2 regions of the Hornefia porci genome follow, and region 1 is predicted to be linked to the other one. Evidence: riboswitches for the same ligand, from Rfam matches in the RefSeq annotation. Region 1 holds a riboswitch; the other holds the start of a gene.
What was found. Region 1 has a riboswitch for cobalamin ahead of BHK98_RS09745 (sirohydrochlorin cobaltochelatase). Riboswitches for the same ligand answer to the same signal wherever they lie in the genome.
Positions count from the first base shown of each region.

Region 2: another riboswitch for cobalamin. It lies ahead of BHK98_RS06135 (DUF4430 domain-containing protein); the one in region 1 lies ahead of BHK98_RS09745 (sirohydrochlorin cobaltochelatase).

Region 1 is NZ_MJIE01000001.1:2,083,286-2,090,988, reverse strand. Features, by position in the region: gene BHK98_RS09750 (L,D-transpeptidase) at 1-488, opposite strand, end outside; gene BHK98_RS09745 (sirohydrochlorin cobaltochelatase) at 738-2,846, opposite strand; cobalamin riboswitch at 3,127-3,352, opposite strand; gene BHK98_RS09735 (M15 family metallopeptidase) at 3,494-4,204, opposite strand; gene BHK98_RS09730 (DUF819 family protein) at 4,223-5,464, opposite strand; gene BHK98_RS09725 (DUF819 family protein) at 5,839-7,077, opposite strand; gene BHK98_RS09720 (LuxR C-terminal-related transcriptional regulator) at 7,203-7,703, opposite strand, start outside.
Region 2 is NZ_MJIE01000001.1:1,287,165-1,294,867, forward strand. Features, by position in the region: gene ligA (NAD-dependent DNA ligase LigA) at 1-751, opposite strand, end outside; gene BHK98_RS06130 (ATP-dependent helicase) at 767-2,974, opposite strand; gene BHK98_RS06135 (DUF4430 domain-containing protein) at 3,169-4,038, opposite strand; cobalamin riboswitch at 4,253-4,431, opposite strand; gene BHK98_RS06140 (sugar phosphate isomerase/epimerase family protein) at 4,481-5,248, opposite strand; gene BHK98_RS06145 (ECF transporter S component) at 5,253-6,218, opposite strand; gene BHK98_RS06150 (ABC transporter ATP-binding protein) at 6,197-7,703, opposite strand, start outside.

The sequences.
Region 1 (7,703 bases):
GGCTTTACCACAAAAAATTTCCCGTCCTCATAGGATACCCGGGCGCTCTTCGGTTTTTTCATGTTCTTTTCCTGCATCTCCGGCCATTTCATCACAGCCTTGCGCAGCTTTTTTTCGGAGAAGTTTCCCCTGAGAGTCATGGAATGCTGTCCATGCAGATACAGAGAAGACAGATACTCCCCGAAGGACTGTCTTTTCAGCTGGTGTCTTATAATCGAAGGCTCTTCCAGCTCATAATCTATTGCCGTACCCTTCAGGGTTTCCCTTTTTCCTTCCCTGAACAAAACCTTCAGCGAATAGTTCTTTGTTACAGCATCCTCCGCCTGTTCCGCCGTCATGCCCGCAACGTTCACGCCGTTGATTCTCGTGCTCCGCAGGAAAATTCCCTTACAGTCTCTGTGGTACACAAAGCCGAGGGCGGCCAGTCCAAGCAGCAGCCCCAGTACAGTCATAATACAAAGATCTCGGAGGATTCTTCTGTCGTTCATTCTTTTCATCCCTTTATCTGATCATATGCTTTCAGCGTCCGGACAGGACTTATGAAACCATACTCTGCTCATTTCATATAAACTCGTCGTATGTTTAGTTTACCCTATTACTATCCCGGCCGCAAGAAAAAAAGTACTAAAAGAGGCCGGCGCTGCCACGATTACACACGTGTGCGCCAGCCTCCCTCAGATGCTCTTTTACCTTATTCAGTTACTCAGGATCTTTAGTGCGATGCGGCCTTCAGATCCTTATTTCGCCTTGACCTTTACAACCTTGCTGTATTTGCTGTAGCAGGTCTTTCCGGCGATCTTCTTATATCCTCTGACCTTGAAGTAATAGGTTTTACCCTTCTTCTGTCCGCTCTTGACAGTGACCTTCACAGTCTTGCCAGATTTCGCGGTAGCCACGGCCTTGAAGCCTTTGGATTTCTTGGTGGAGCGATAGACCTTGTAGCCTTCCGCCTTAGAATTCTTCTTCCAGGAAACCGTGATCTTCCTGCCTTTGCCTGCCTTGGCTTTGACACCGGAAATTGAGCTCGCTGCGAGTTCCACCTTAGCCTTGTAGTCAGCATACTCCGCCTTGGCCCTGGCCAGTTCTGCCTTTGCTTTTTCCAGCTCTGCCTTTGTTGCATCACTGTCCTTCTTCATCTGGTCGACCTGTTCACTCATAGCCTTCAGTGTGTGTGCCACATAAAGCTTCTGAACGCTTTCGATCTGACCCAGGCCGGCGATCTGACCTTCTACCTTAAATCCTGCCTTTTCAAAAATGGTTCTCCAGGAATCCTCATCGGTCCCGTTCATATCGTTGTTAGCGTGGTCGCCGGCAACAACCATCAGAGGTCTCAGAACAACTCTGGAATATCCACCGTCTTTTACCTTCTTGAGGACAGCGGAAACTGCATTATTAGGATCATTGCGTTCTTCCCCTTCAACGGTTCCGACGAACGCATTCTTGTAGCCGAGGCCGGTCATCGCTGTCTGCATCTGTGTGTAGGTGATATTTGCCGCATGTCCGGTTCCATGACCCATGAACACGTAAGCAGTGTCGCTGTCGCCGGTCAGCGCGCTGACGTCTTTTCCGTCGTCTTTTACTGCTGCTTCTGCGGCAGTTCTGGCGACCGCGGTCTTGTCTTCGTTGATGGTGTCTGCGGAATCGCCTGCCATGCCCAGCAGCGGCTCAGCGAAGGTGATCGTCACGCCGTCCCATTTGTTCTGTTCAACATCCCGTTTGATCTGGTCATATTCTTCACCGTTCATCAATGTGGTCGGCTGAATAATCAGATTGGTGACGCCTGCCTCCTTAGCCTGGTTCATGGCTTCTCTGACAGTGTTGATCTTCTCTTCATCCCTGGCCAGGATGTGATTGATGATTACCTGAGATGTGAAGGCTCTTCTTACACTGTAGTCGGTGTAAGTCTTTGCCAGAGCTTTTTCGATTCCGCCGATGGTGGCAACACGGCTGTCAGTATAGCTGGTGCCGAAGCTGCAGACCAGGATTTCCTTCTTTTTGTCCGGTTTCGTATTCAGCGGATCGTCCTTGCTCGCATCTCCGGTGCTGACAAAGTAATCGGCTCCGCCTGCTCCCGGGTATTCATAGCCGAGCCCGTCCGGAATCTCCGGAACATTTTTCTTGTCCTCGTCAGACAGCTTATCATATGCATATTTCGCGATCTTCGCTGTCTTCTCTGTCAGAACGGCCTGCGCTGCCTGCTCCTCAGCAGTCTTTTTAGGATGGATATAGATTTCCCCGATCAGACCTGCAACCAGAAGAGGGCTGTCGTTGGCGTCAACATAGGCCTTTGCCTGCTCTTCTGTCATTTCAGTTTCAATCTTCTCTGTGGTCTCCTTCAGTGTCGCGTTTTCAACTCCGTCCTTCGCACTAACCGAGGCTCCGTCACCGGCGACAGTATCAAGTATCTTTTCTTTTTCATTGACTGTTACCGTTCTTTCATACCATGTCAGCTTTTTCTTTGAGTGGGTAGAGATGATAAATGATTTACTCAGGTCAATACCGGTTACATCCACAGTAAAGACCTGATAATTTTTGCCGTCGATCGTCTCCTGAGTCGGGTTGACCGCGCCGCTGCCGTATCCGTACAGGCGCGCAGCAGAAGCTTTTCCCACATAGTACTTGTCATAAGATGTGCTGTCGTCTCTGATGATCAGCGTCTTCTTGCCGCCGGATTTGACCAGAGTCGCAGAATCCGGCTTGAACATGCCTTCGGCTTTTACTGTCAGCTCCACACTGTTCTCATCACCGTCAGCCGCATATGTCTGAGGCGTCAGGATGATGCTGAAGGAGATAAGGATCAGTGCAGACAGAATCAGCACAGCCAGTTTTTTTAAACTACTCGTCATGTTTTCCTCCTCACAAATAAAACACCAATAGTTTTTTTAATGGCAATCAACGGATCGATTCATAAACTTCCTGCCACAAAATCCCTGCCTCATTCCTGTACCCGGGTTCGCAGAATTCTTTTTTGTCAATGAGAGAGATGTTCTCTGCGGCCCGCCGGATCTTCCTTTGTTGATCGCAAAAGAAAAACCCGCTTTGGAAAGCAGGCCTGACACGCCAAAAAATGGAAGAGCATATCCACATTCCGGCGATATTGGTGAAGCTTTCTCTGGAAGTCATTCCCCAATTCCACTCCCTTCAGCAGGTTTCCTGGCTCACAGGTAATACCGCACACCACGCCTTCTCAGATCCGCCGACGGTTCTGCGGATTTCACCGCTTTCATCGGTTCAGGATCCAATGGCTTATTGTGATGTACTTCCTGTTTACAGTGACCGAGTCGCTCAGGTATCTCACCTGATTCCCTTTTAACCACAAGGATTCTGCGGCACTGAACGGATTTCAATTGTCATTTTCTCTACTGAAATTATATCAACCGTTTCTGAAGGTGTCAAGAGGTGCGACGGACACACATGCTGGGCAAACAAAACTGATGCGGATTCCGGATTTCCCGGAGCCCGCATCAGTATATGGTTTCAGCTTACATCAGCTTCAGTCCAGCTCGAAGATCCCGTTGTAGAGAGCGGGTCTGTCGACAACGGCGGACCAGTTTTTGTCCCCGTATTCAAAGTGCCACCATTCGGAAGGCAGGTTGGTAAAGCCGGCCTCCAGCATGATATGATAGAGCAGTCTGCGATTGTCTCGTATGAGCGCCGCATCCGGCAGTCCCGCAGCCTCCTCTGTCTCGAAGAAAGCAGTCCTGGTTTTGTCGGTGAAGGCGTCGAAGCCGCATCCCATCTCCAGCTCTTTCCCGTCCGGGCCAACAAGCGTCAGATCGATAGCTCCGCCCGTGGTGTGCGCCGGCGGCAGAGTCCTGTCCGGAATAGGATTGGCGACGAATTTGCCGATGAAACGGTGCTGTTCCTCCTCCGACATGTTTTCCAGATGAAACTCCCGTATGATTTTGGCGCTGTATGAGACAAAGAGCTCCTCCTGCAGTGCAAAGGGTCTCCAGGCGTCCCAGATCCGGAAGCAGTATCCTTCCGGGAGGCTTTCCGCCGCTTTCTGCAGCATTTCATATACTTCCCTGCGCAGGAAACATCTCTGCTCCCCGTTTTTGAATCCGAGAACCGGATATTGCATCCGGATGTCAATTTTTTCGCTTTCCTTCACTTCTGTCAGCGGAGAGTCGATAAAGGCTGTCTTTGTGTATTGCTCCAGATCCGGAAGAACCGGAATCGGCGTTTCAGTATAACTCGCCATAATATCGCCCCCTCAGCTTTACGCGCCCAGAATTCCGCCGATAACAACGCCGAGATACGTACCGATAACGTAGCCGAAGGTTCCGACCAGCATAATCGGTCCGACCAGCTGACTCCAGCCCTGGGAAATGGCCATGCCGGCCGCGGTGGTCGGTCCTCCGATGTTCGCGTTGGACGCCAGGATGCAGTCCTCCAGGTCAAAGTGCAGCAGCTTGCCGCCGATGAAGCAGAACAGCATGTTGACGATTACCATAATCGCAGTGAACAGCAGCAGCGCCGGCGTCTGTGTGATGATCTGATAGATGGAGGCCGGAACGCCGATGACGAACAGGAACAGGTAGATGAAATAGGTACCGATTTCCTGCGAACCGTTCAGCTTTTGTACCTGCGTCTCTCCATAGGTGGCGACGATCATGGACAGCGTGGTGATCCAGACGTACTGAGAGCCGAAGAATGTATTACACATCTTCAGGATCGCGTTGTCTGTCGGGATGACATTGGCAATGCCCATGGAAATCAGGTTCGAGAAGAACACGATGACCACAGCGTAAGCCAGATTCAGAGCGATGTCCTTCAGCGAGATGTCTTTGCGGCTCCAGTAAGCAGCTGCCTGTGTCTGCGAATCGCCGAGCCCGTTCTTCTCCACCTCGTCGATGTGCGGATGGGTGTAGTGGCTGCGGAAGAATTTCAGTCCCGCGAACAAAATCAGGACGAAGAAGTACAGCGCCATCAGCAGATTGTCCGCAACAGTCGTCGCTCCGATGGTTCCGCCGCTCACCTTGAACTGCGTCGCCAGCGCGGCGAAGTTTACGCCGCCGCCGATATAGGAACCGGTCATCATTGCCGCTACGCCGGCTGCCTCAGGCACCGCGTCATGCAGCAGCTGATATGCCAGCAGTGCGCCCAGGCAGGTTCCCACCGCGCCGATCAGGAAAACGATCATGACGCGTCCGGTCTCCTTCCAGATCTTCTTCATGTTGCACTGCAGTAGCAGAAGAGGAATACCCAGCGGCACCGCATAGCCCCAGATGATATCGTCATACAGGGTGCTGTTCGTCGGCAGAATCCCGATGTTGGACAAAACCAGAGCGAAGATCAGTGCGATAATCGCGCCGGAAAGTTTGGACGCCCAGGTGTACCTCTGCTCCAGATAGATCGCCAGCGCCACACTGACGACCAGCACGAACAGCAGGGCCCATGTGTCGTCCGGTGAGATCAGCGACGGTCTTCCGAGCGTACTCTGAAAAAATGAATTTAACATAATAACTCCTTTCTGCACGGCTCCTCCGCCATCCGCCCCGGTTGAAAAAAGTCGAGCACAAACGGGAGGCGGCATGCGGCAGAAATCCGCGCCCGTGCCGGAAAACCCGGCAAGCTTTTATCTGTATTATCAGACTTTTACACGGATTATGCAATGAACTTTAGTTATAACTTTGGGATTTTTTTGCGGTTTCGTCAGAATTTATTCAATCAGGGACGCTGCGCGGGTTTCTCCGCACGGACAGGATATCAGTGATTGCGATGCCGGCTTTCGCGCATCCTTGCCGGCGACAGTCCGCGCGAAGGACATCAGTGCGGCACAATTAAACTGCGGGCAGCGCCGGGAAAAAATCCGGACAGTGATTTTGTTCCCCGCTAAAATTCCAGAATTCCCCAGACAAGCAGCCCCATATATGTGCCGAGAACGTATCCGATAATCCCCACCAGAATCGATGGGCCGATCAGCGACTTCCATCCCTTGCTCACCGCCATGGCCGCCGCCGTCGTCGGACCGCCGATGTTCGCGTTGGACGCCAGGATAATGCTTTCCAGATCGTAATGCAGGAATTTCCCCGCCACCAAACAGAACAGCATATTCACGCCGACGATAATCGCCGCGTAAAGGAGCAGGACGGGTGACTGGATGATTCCCGGCGCTGATGCGGGAACGCCGATAACAAAGAAGAAAATATAGATTAAGAATGTTCCTATCTCCTCTGTCCCGCGGATGCCTCCGAAAAATCGGGGCTTCACTGTGGCGCAGACCATGGAAATCGTGCTGAGCCAAATGTAGTCGTTTCCCAGCAGCGTGTTGAACATCATCAGAACCGAATTGCTTCTGGGAATCACCCGCCCAAGCATATCCGCCATGAAGAAGGAAATGCTGACGATCACAAACGCGGCGGAAACGGTCAGAGCGATGTCCCTCAGAGAGATTTCACGCGGACGGGCAAACGCCCCTTCGTACTCCTCCTCTCCGCCGTTACCGACGGAACGCTTCACCGCTTCTATATCGTCGATCAGCGGATGCGAAAACCTCTTCAGAAAAAAACCGGCGGACGGAATCAGCATCAGAACCAGGAAGCAGATAGCCATCATCGTATTGTCCGCCATTGTCGCAGAGGACATCGTCCCGGCGGAGACGCCGAGAGCCTTTCCCACGCCGGTAAAATTTACGGCTCCGCCGATGTAGGTCGCGGTGAATACGCCGGCCAGCTTCGCCAGCTCCGGAATATACTGCCGCAAAAGCCCGTATCCGATCATGGCGCCGCAGGCGGTGCCCACCGAGCCGATCAGGAAAATCCCGAGAATTCTCCCGGAGTCACGACCGACCCTGCGAATGTCACATTTCATCAGAAGCATCGGAATCGACAGCGGGACCACATAGTCCCAGACCGCGTCCCACACACCCGATTCCATCGGAATGATCCCGAAATTGGAAAGCGCCACCGCCAGCACCAGCGCAATCAGCGCTCCGGTGACCTTCGACGCCCACTGATATCTTTGTTCCAGCATAATCGCGGCAGACGCCCCCACGATGCAGATTGTCCAGAGCGCCCACGTGTTGTCCGCCCCCACCAGGGGGTCCTTCAGATTAAATATGTGTCCCCACATAAACAGTCGCCTCCAAGTCAAATATATGTCCCCGCTCAAACGGCCGCCGGGCGGGTCCGGTTCCCTCTGACCGGTTTTCTCCGGATCGGGCCCGCATCCTCAGACGAAACGGGCCGCCTGCCGATTCACTCCTCCGGTTCCTGAAAATCGATAAACATCCGCATCAGCTGGCTGCGCCGCTCGATTTCCAGCTTGGTGAAAATATTATGCACATGATGCTTGACCGTTCCCACCGTGATGAAGAGAGCGTCCGCAATCTCCTGATTGCTTCTGCCGCCCAGAATCAGACCCAGCACCTGCGTCTCCCTGCCGGTCATTTTGTAATAGCTGCAGAACTGTTCCATCTTCTCCTGCTCGTTCACAGGACTCCGCAGCGGTTCCCCGCCCTTTTCACGACTGAGGTTCCTCGCGATCGCACTGTTTTCCGCACTGGCGTCGATGCGGCGGATCCAGCGCACCAGCCAGACAGCCATCACAATGCTGAACAGGTAATCCACAGGATTCACCCGGTAACCGAAATCGAACCAGCCTTTGCCGTTCGCGAGATAGACCCAGATGTTCTCCACGAAAATCGCAGCCGCGAACCCCGTCGCCGCCATGCACAGCCTGCGGAAAACGCCGGCGGA
Region 2 (7,703 bases), 800 kb from region 1:
CCGGAAGGTTCGTCTTATCCACATGACGGTACTCCACCACGTCGAAGCCCTGTGAGGCGAGCCACTCCAGCTGTCCGGACCGGGTCCCGCCAAAATTCACATTTTCCGCCTCCACCAGTGAGAACGCGATGAACCGCACGTTCCGGCTCCGGGTGACAGAGGGATCAAGCTGCCGCACAGAACCGCTGCAGAGATTGCGCGGGTTCTTGTATTTCGCATCCGCATCGCCTATCTGCGAATTGATTCTCCGGAACTCTGAATAGGTGATGATTGCCTCTCCCCGCAGCACCAGTCTTCCGCGGTACGGCACATTCACCGGAACGTTGGCGAAGACGCGGGCGTTTCCTGTGACCACCTCGCCGATTTCCCCGTTTCCGCGGGTCAGCGCCTTGACCAGTTCTCCGTTTTCGTAGGTCAGCACGATGGTCAGTCCGTCCAGCTTCCAGGACAGGAGTCCATGCTGATCTCCCAGCCATTCCGCCAGCTCCTGCCGGCTCTTTGTTTTGTCCAGAGAAAGCATCCTGGACGGATGACGTTCCCGGGGAAGCTCCGACAAAACCTCGTACCCGACGTTCCGGGTCGGACTGTTGGCGAATACAATTCCGGTCTCCCGTTCCAGCTCCCTCAGCTCATCGTAAAGCCGGTCGTATTCGATGTTCGGCATGATTTCAATCCCGTCCTGATAATACGCCTTTGCCGCCCGGTTCAAAATATCGATTTTTTCTCTGATTTCCTGTTTTCTGTCTTTCATTGCTCTGTATGTTCTTCAGATCTTCTTCAGCGGGGCCACGCCCAGCGCAAGCTTCTTGACGCCGGCTCCGTCAAACGCCACCGTAACGATTGTATCTGTAGCCTCCAGCACCATGCCTTCTCCGAATTTTCCGTGGCTCACCCGGTCGCCCGGCGCGAAGCTCTCCGTGTTCTCCATTGCATTCTGCCGCGTGCTGTACCGGGCGTATTTCAGTGCGTCAAAGGGTTTATAAGGCTTCGCGGCGTATCCGTCCCGGCTTCCCGTGGAAACTCCCAGACTGGAATCTCCGGTCTTTCTCTGATAAACCGCGTCTCCTTCAATGAGACGCCGGTCCAGCTCCCGAAGGAACTGTGACTCCCTCGTATATTCCGTTCTCCCGTAGCGGGTGCGTTCCTCAGCGCTGGACAGGAACAGAAGCTCCTTTGCTCTCGTCATGCCAACATAGCAGAGACGCCGCTCCTCCTCCATTCCCGAAGGGTCGTCAAAGGCTTTGTTCCCCGGAAAGAGACCGTCCTCAAGTCCCGGCAGAAAGACCACCGGAAACTCAAGCCCCTTGGCACTGTGCATCGTCATCAGCGTCACCGTGTCCTGATGCTCGTCATAGTTATCCACCTCAGCCGCAAGTGTAAGCTGCTCCATGAACTCCTCGATGGAGGGATTTTCGGTTCCCTTTTCATAATCGTAAATTACCGATTTGAACTCCATCAGGTTCTCAATCCGTCCTTCCGACTCGACGGTGCCGGTCTCCTCCAGTGCGGGAAGATATCCGGTTTTCGTAAGCAGCAGGTCATAGATGTCGGAAACCTTCAGGTTCGTCCGTTCCTGCCGGCAGAGGTTCAGGCAGTCCGTCAGCTCCCGTACCCGGTCATACGCCTTGCCCGGCAGCGTGTCCTGCACCTCAGGATCGCTGAGCGCCTCCAGCAGACTTTTGTTCTTCACAGCGGCGAAGCCCATGACCTTCTCCACGGTTTTGTCGCCCATGCCGCGCTTCGGCTCATTCACGATGCGCCGCATTGACAGGTCATCCTTCGGATTGACCACAAGCCGCATATAGCACATGATGTCCTTGATTTCCTTCCGGTCATAGTAACGCATGCCGGACAAAATGCGGTACGGGATTCCATCCCGGGAAAGAGCGCTCTCAAAAAGCCGTGACTGGGCGTTGGTCCGGTACAGAATCGCGAAATCCGTCAGCGGCCGGCCGGCGCGGTTCATATATCCGATCTGCCGGGCCACATACGCCGCCTCCTCATGGTCATTATTCGCCCTGTAATAGCGAAGCTTCTCGCCGCTGTCACGGTCCGTCCACAGCTTCTTGCTCTTTCGGCCGCGGTTGTTGCGGATTACCGAATACGCCGCGTCCAGAATGTTCCCCTTGCTCCGGTAGTTCTGCTCCAGCTTGATGACCTTCGCCTCCGGAAAATCCGATTCAAAGTCCAGGATGTTCCGGATATCCGCCCCGCGCCACTGGTAAATGCACTGGTCGTCGTCCCCGACCACGCACAGATTGTGGTGCCGGTCCGCCAGCTGGCGGATCAGCCGGTACTGAATATGGTTCGTATCCTGATACTCGTCCACCATGATATACTGAAAACGCTCCTGGTAACGCAGCAGAATCTCCTCATTCCGCTCAAAGAGCTTCACGGTGTTCAGCAGAATATCGTCAAAGTCCATCGCGTTGTTCTGCCTCAGCCGCTTCTGATACTCTCTGTACACCAGGTAAATCGCCTTTGTTTTATAATTATTCTCCATTGTCTCCCGGTACTGCTCCGGATCCACGCCCTTCTCCTTCTGGTCGCTGATCACCGCCAGCAGATACTGCGGCGCGAATTCCCGGTCGCTGATCCCGTTTTCCTTCAGGATGTTTTTCACCAGGGTCTTCTGATCAGTGCCGTCGTAGATGACAAAGTTCGGCTCATACCCCGCTTCCTCCGGATAGACCCGCAGAATGCGAAGGCACATGGCGTGAAAGGTCATGATCCACATGGATCCCGCCCGGTCTCCCGCCAGATCCTCCACTCGCTCCCGCATTTCCCTGGCGGCCTTGTTGGTAAAGGTCACCGCCAGTATGCTGTACGGAGAAATCCCCTCTTCAAGCATATGAGCGATACGGTGGGTCATGGTGCTTGTCTTGCCGGAACCCGCGCCCGCCAGAATCAGCAGCGGTCCCTCCAGCTGACGCACCGCCTCCTGCTGCCTGGAATTCAGATTTTCAAAACTCATTCGTTACTCTCCATTCATTTGTCTGCCTGATGCGTGAACAGACACTTACTATTCTATCACATTTACTCTGTCTTTGCTCTGCCTTTAGCACAAAAAAAGAGCCGGAGCGCCTCCGCGATGCTCCGGCGGCGCTCCTCGCCTCTCTCTTATTCTGTCGATGCATTCTGCCGCCGCTGCGCCTGCGGCGTATTTATCTACTCCTTTGTGTAATTGACGGTGTAGTGCCACTTGATTACATCGCCATTCTTCAGCTTGTATTTGGAGCAGGTGTAATTCGGCGTGACTCCGTTCACGTAGTACAGCCAGCCGCTGTTCTTGCCGCCGTCGAATTCCGCGAGATGACCGATGGAACTGATATACACGCCGTCATAAGCGCCCGCGTCCTTCTTGATGTACGCGATGCCGCGGGATCTGCAGACGGACTTCAGCGCGTCGTAAACGGTTTCACCACTCTTGAACTGATACTTTGTGGCTGACAGAATGACGCCGCTTGAAGGAATATTTTTTTTCTTGGCGGGGTCCTTCAGCCGGGACATATCATTTGCAAGATCCCTGCATTCGATGCTGATGGTCACGGATTTTGCAGCCGAGGCAGCTGCAGACGATGAGCTGCCGTTTTTCTTGGCCGCTTCTGCCTTCTTCTCCTTAACCAGTTTCCGGTAGTTCTCCAGAGCCGCGGTCAGAACCTCTTTGTTCTCCACGATCTCCTTCTGGTCTTTGCTGAGCTTGTCATACGCCTTTTTCGCCTTCTGAATGGCGTCCTTGCTGTCCAGCGTCACCTTGTCCGGATCGCCGATCGCAGCGATCAGCTCGTCCACCTTTTTCACGGCGGCCTTGTCTTTCTTTTCCTTCGAGGACGCTGATTTCTTCTCCGTCGTACCGGAATCGGACGCGGTCTGAGTCTCCGCGGATTCCTGCGCCGCTGTCGCCTTCGCCTTCTCCGCCCGGGCGCTTTTAATGCTCAGACCGAAAACCGCCGAGGTTGCCGCAAGTGCGACAATCACGAGAACAGCGATCGTCCTGATTTTCCTTCTCTTTGCCTTTCTCAACAGTTCATCTTCCATAACTCTTCCCCTTTCTAACATTCCTGCGCTTTCCGATTCTTTCCTGCTACAGCAAACGAGGCAGGGTGACGGGGCCTGCCTCAAAATGAAAAAAGAATGAAAAGCAATTGGGGCTCCCCGTAATCCGCACTATCCTCAGATAGTATAAAGGACTGTGGTTCTGCCCACAGCCCGTATTCGCTGATGCATATGTTTCTACCATCGGTTCACCGCCGATTAGAAACGCTTTCGCGCAGGTCTCCTGGCTTATGGATCATCGCCGGCCGCGCCTTCCCGGTTTCCCAGTGGCATCCTGCGACACAGCTCTCCAACTACAGTGGCGGGACCGCTCAGGCGTTCAACCTGATTCCCTCTTAGCTTCCGTGTGGAAGAACGCGAAACGCATTTTCAATTGCACCTTAATTGTATCGGATATTTCCCCTTTCGTCAAGAGGAAATTCCATCACTGCTTCAGCAGCCAGGCGACGCTCTCGTCGCACTCCCTGCTCTCTATGGTCAGTGTCGCAGAGGGATCGCAGTAATCGTCGATTGCCGCCAGGATTTCCTTCATGTTCAGGCTTCCCGAGGTAAGAGGTCTGTGCTGGTCGCTGCTTCCGTCGTTATTATGAAGATGGAAGTGCCCAAGCCGGGGGCCCATAATCCGGATCCAGTCCGTGACGCTGTACTCAGGCTCTGTCACCACATTGGCGTGACCCACATCAAGACAGAGCTTCACACGCGGATCGTCTATCTGCGATACAATTTCCGTCAGCGACTCCGGCTCTGAATCCAGCACATTCTCAATGTAAAGGGTGAAGTCCTCCGGCTTGTCCTCCATAAATCTGCTCCAGAATTTCACTGACTGCTTCACGTGCCAGACCGGGAAATAAATCAGCGGAATAAATCCGGAATGCACTACCAGACGTTTCAGCCCCAGCCGCCGGCAGCCTTCGTAGGCCTGCTCGAAGCGTTTCATGGCGAGATCCACAAAGAGCGGGTCGATAGACTGCGGACAGAGTTCGGTGAAGGGACCGTGAACAATCGCGCCGCGCTCGTCCGAAACGCCGCATTCCTTCATTTCCTTCTGCATCGCGGCTATCGTCCGGTCGATTTTGTCCTCATCCAGAGTCTGAGAAATGCAGAACTGGTTGAATTCAATGCCGATACCGTATTTTTTTATCACCTTCAGCGCGTCGTCGGAAAACGTCGCCAGAAAAATCTGCCTCTCCATATCGTCACCTGTAAATCCCGTATTTGATCTTGATTCTTTCCAGCTTCCTGATAAACATATCTCCGAAAAAGAAGATGAACACCGCGGCGCCGCCGGCGTGAACCGCATCGTAGGGTGCTCCGGAGATATAGAGAATCCGCAGCGTGTTCAGGCTCACCGGCCGCCCGCCCGGCATGGCGGCTGAGGTCACCATCGCGCAGATATTCATGATTCCGCCGTACACGATGAATGTCACAAAGAAGGTGAACAGAGCCATGGTCAGTCCGTCCACGGAGAGTCGTTTCCGCTGCACCAGCAGACCTCCCAGCAGACCGGCCACCCCGAACGCGTAAAGCCGCCAGCCGAAAAATGTCTGGTCTTTTCCCGGCCAGATCAGATAGCAGATATAGGCCGCCGCCAGCGCAAAGGCGATGCAGAGTACCGGCCCCATCACCATCCGCAGGCTTCGCGAGGCAAGCTCGTCACGGAATCCCCGATCCCGGATCTCCTCGTAGTTTACTTTGTTGAAGGCGAGCCCCGCCAGGAATCCCAACAGCCCCCAGCAGAACATCTGCCACGGCGTCCATGGTCCCTGCCCCATATAAAAGTTGCAGACGAACCGCGCCAGTGCGCCGATCAGGAAACCCGCCTCCGGTCCCAGCGAAATTCCGGAGATGATTATCATGGCCGTCCCCGCCTGAATCGGAACAGTCAGATGAAAGAAGAGGTGAATCACAACAGTCAGAGCTGCCATCATCGCGATCAGGACGATCTCCCGGGCCTTGGGCTTTCGCCGTTCGAACACCATGAAAAACGGAATCATCGTATAGATCACAATCAGGATGCTGCCAACCATATACAGATCCGAGCCCAGCAGGAAGCTTCCTCCCAGCACGGTAACAGGAATTACGCCGAGAATCAGAAATGCGGAAACGGCGGTGCGTTTTCTGGCCGCGGCCTCATACTGAGTCAGATCGAATCCCCGACGCATTTCGCCACCTCCTCCCATGTGACAGCTTCAGGGAAGTAATCCCGCGCCATGCGGTTCGCCGTCGTCGTATAGAAATTGTTTCCCGGAAAGAACTCCTTCGGCGGTCCGGCCGACACGATTCCTCCGTCGAAAAACATAGCGCAGCAGTCGCCGTATTCCGCGCAGAACTCGATGTCATGAGACACCATGAACAAAGTCCTGCCCGCATCGGTCAGCTTCTTCAGAACCTTCGCAAGGGCGATTTTAAAGAAAGGGTCCAGACCCTTGGTGGCCTCGTCCAGAAGAATCACATCCGGATCCACCAGCAGAACCTTCCCAAGCGCCAGTCGCTGCTGCTCACCTCCTGACAGGTCGTAGGGATGTGCCTTCCGGAGATGTTCGATCTCCATGAGCCGGAGCATATCCACAACCTTCTTCACTTTTTCCCCGTCTGTACCTTTTTCGTCATGCAGGGCCTCCAGCAGCTCGTCCTCCACGCAGATCTCTGTGAACAGCGCCTGCGGGTTCTGGGGCAGCATAGCCAGACGGCCGTTCACCTCAATTTTTCCGCGCTGAGGCTTTACAATCCCGGCGATTGCCTTCAGCGTTGTGCTCTTTCCTACGCCGTTTCCGCCGAGGATACAAAAGAGCTGCCCCTTCTCCACATCCATCGTCAGTCCCCGAAGGACATCCTGGGAGTTCCGGTCGTAACGATACCAGACATTTTCCATATGGATTGCCGGATCCTTGATTTTCCGCGGTTTCTCTTCCTTCCCGGTTCCCTTCTGCCAGAGAGGGATCCCTTTTTCCGGTTCCTTCCCGGCCCGGCGCATCTCCTCATCGATCCAGAGTCTTCCTTCACGGATGGTCAGCGGACTCTCGCCCTCTCCGCCTGCGGAATAGAAAATCCGGGTCACTGAAGGAAGCCCGTAGAACATGGGATGGCGGCTGCCGCCTCCGTTACCGGACATCAGCCGTCCGATGCGCCGGGGATCGTCATATGCGATGATTCTTCCCCGATCCATGACCAGGACTTTGTCGGCCATGGTAAACGCCTCCTCCAGACGATGCTCCGAAAGGATAACGGTAGTTCCGAGATCCCGGTTGATTTTGTAAATCGTTCGCAGGAACTCTGACGCGGCGATAGGATCCAGCTGCGAGGTCGGTTCGTCCAGGACCAGAAGTTTCGGCTGCATGGCCATGATCGACGCGAGGTTCAGCAGCTGTTTCTGCCCGCCGGACAGCTGGCTCACGTCTCTGCGGAACCAGGCCTGGATCCCGAAATAACTGGCCATCTCAGCCACGCGGCGTTTGATGGTCCGATTGTCCAGCCCCAGGCTTTCCAGTCCGAACGCCAGCTCGTGCCAGACCTTGTCCGTGACGATCTGATTGTCCGGGTTCTGCTGCACAAAGCCGATTTCGGACGCGTTTCTGCGATCGTCCAGCGCGGAAATCTCGGTACCTCCGTAGGTGACCGAGCCCTCTCTTCTTCCATAGGGAATAAGG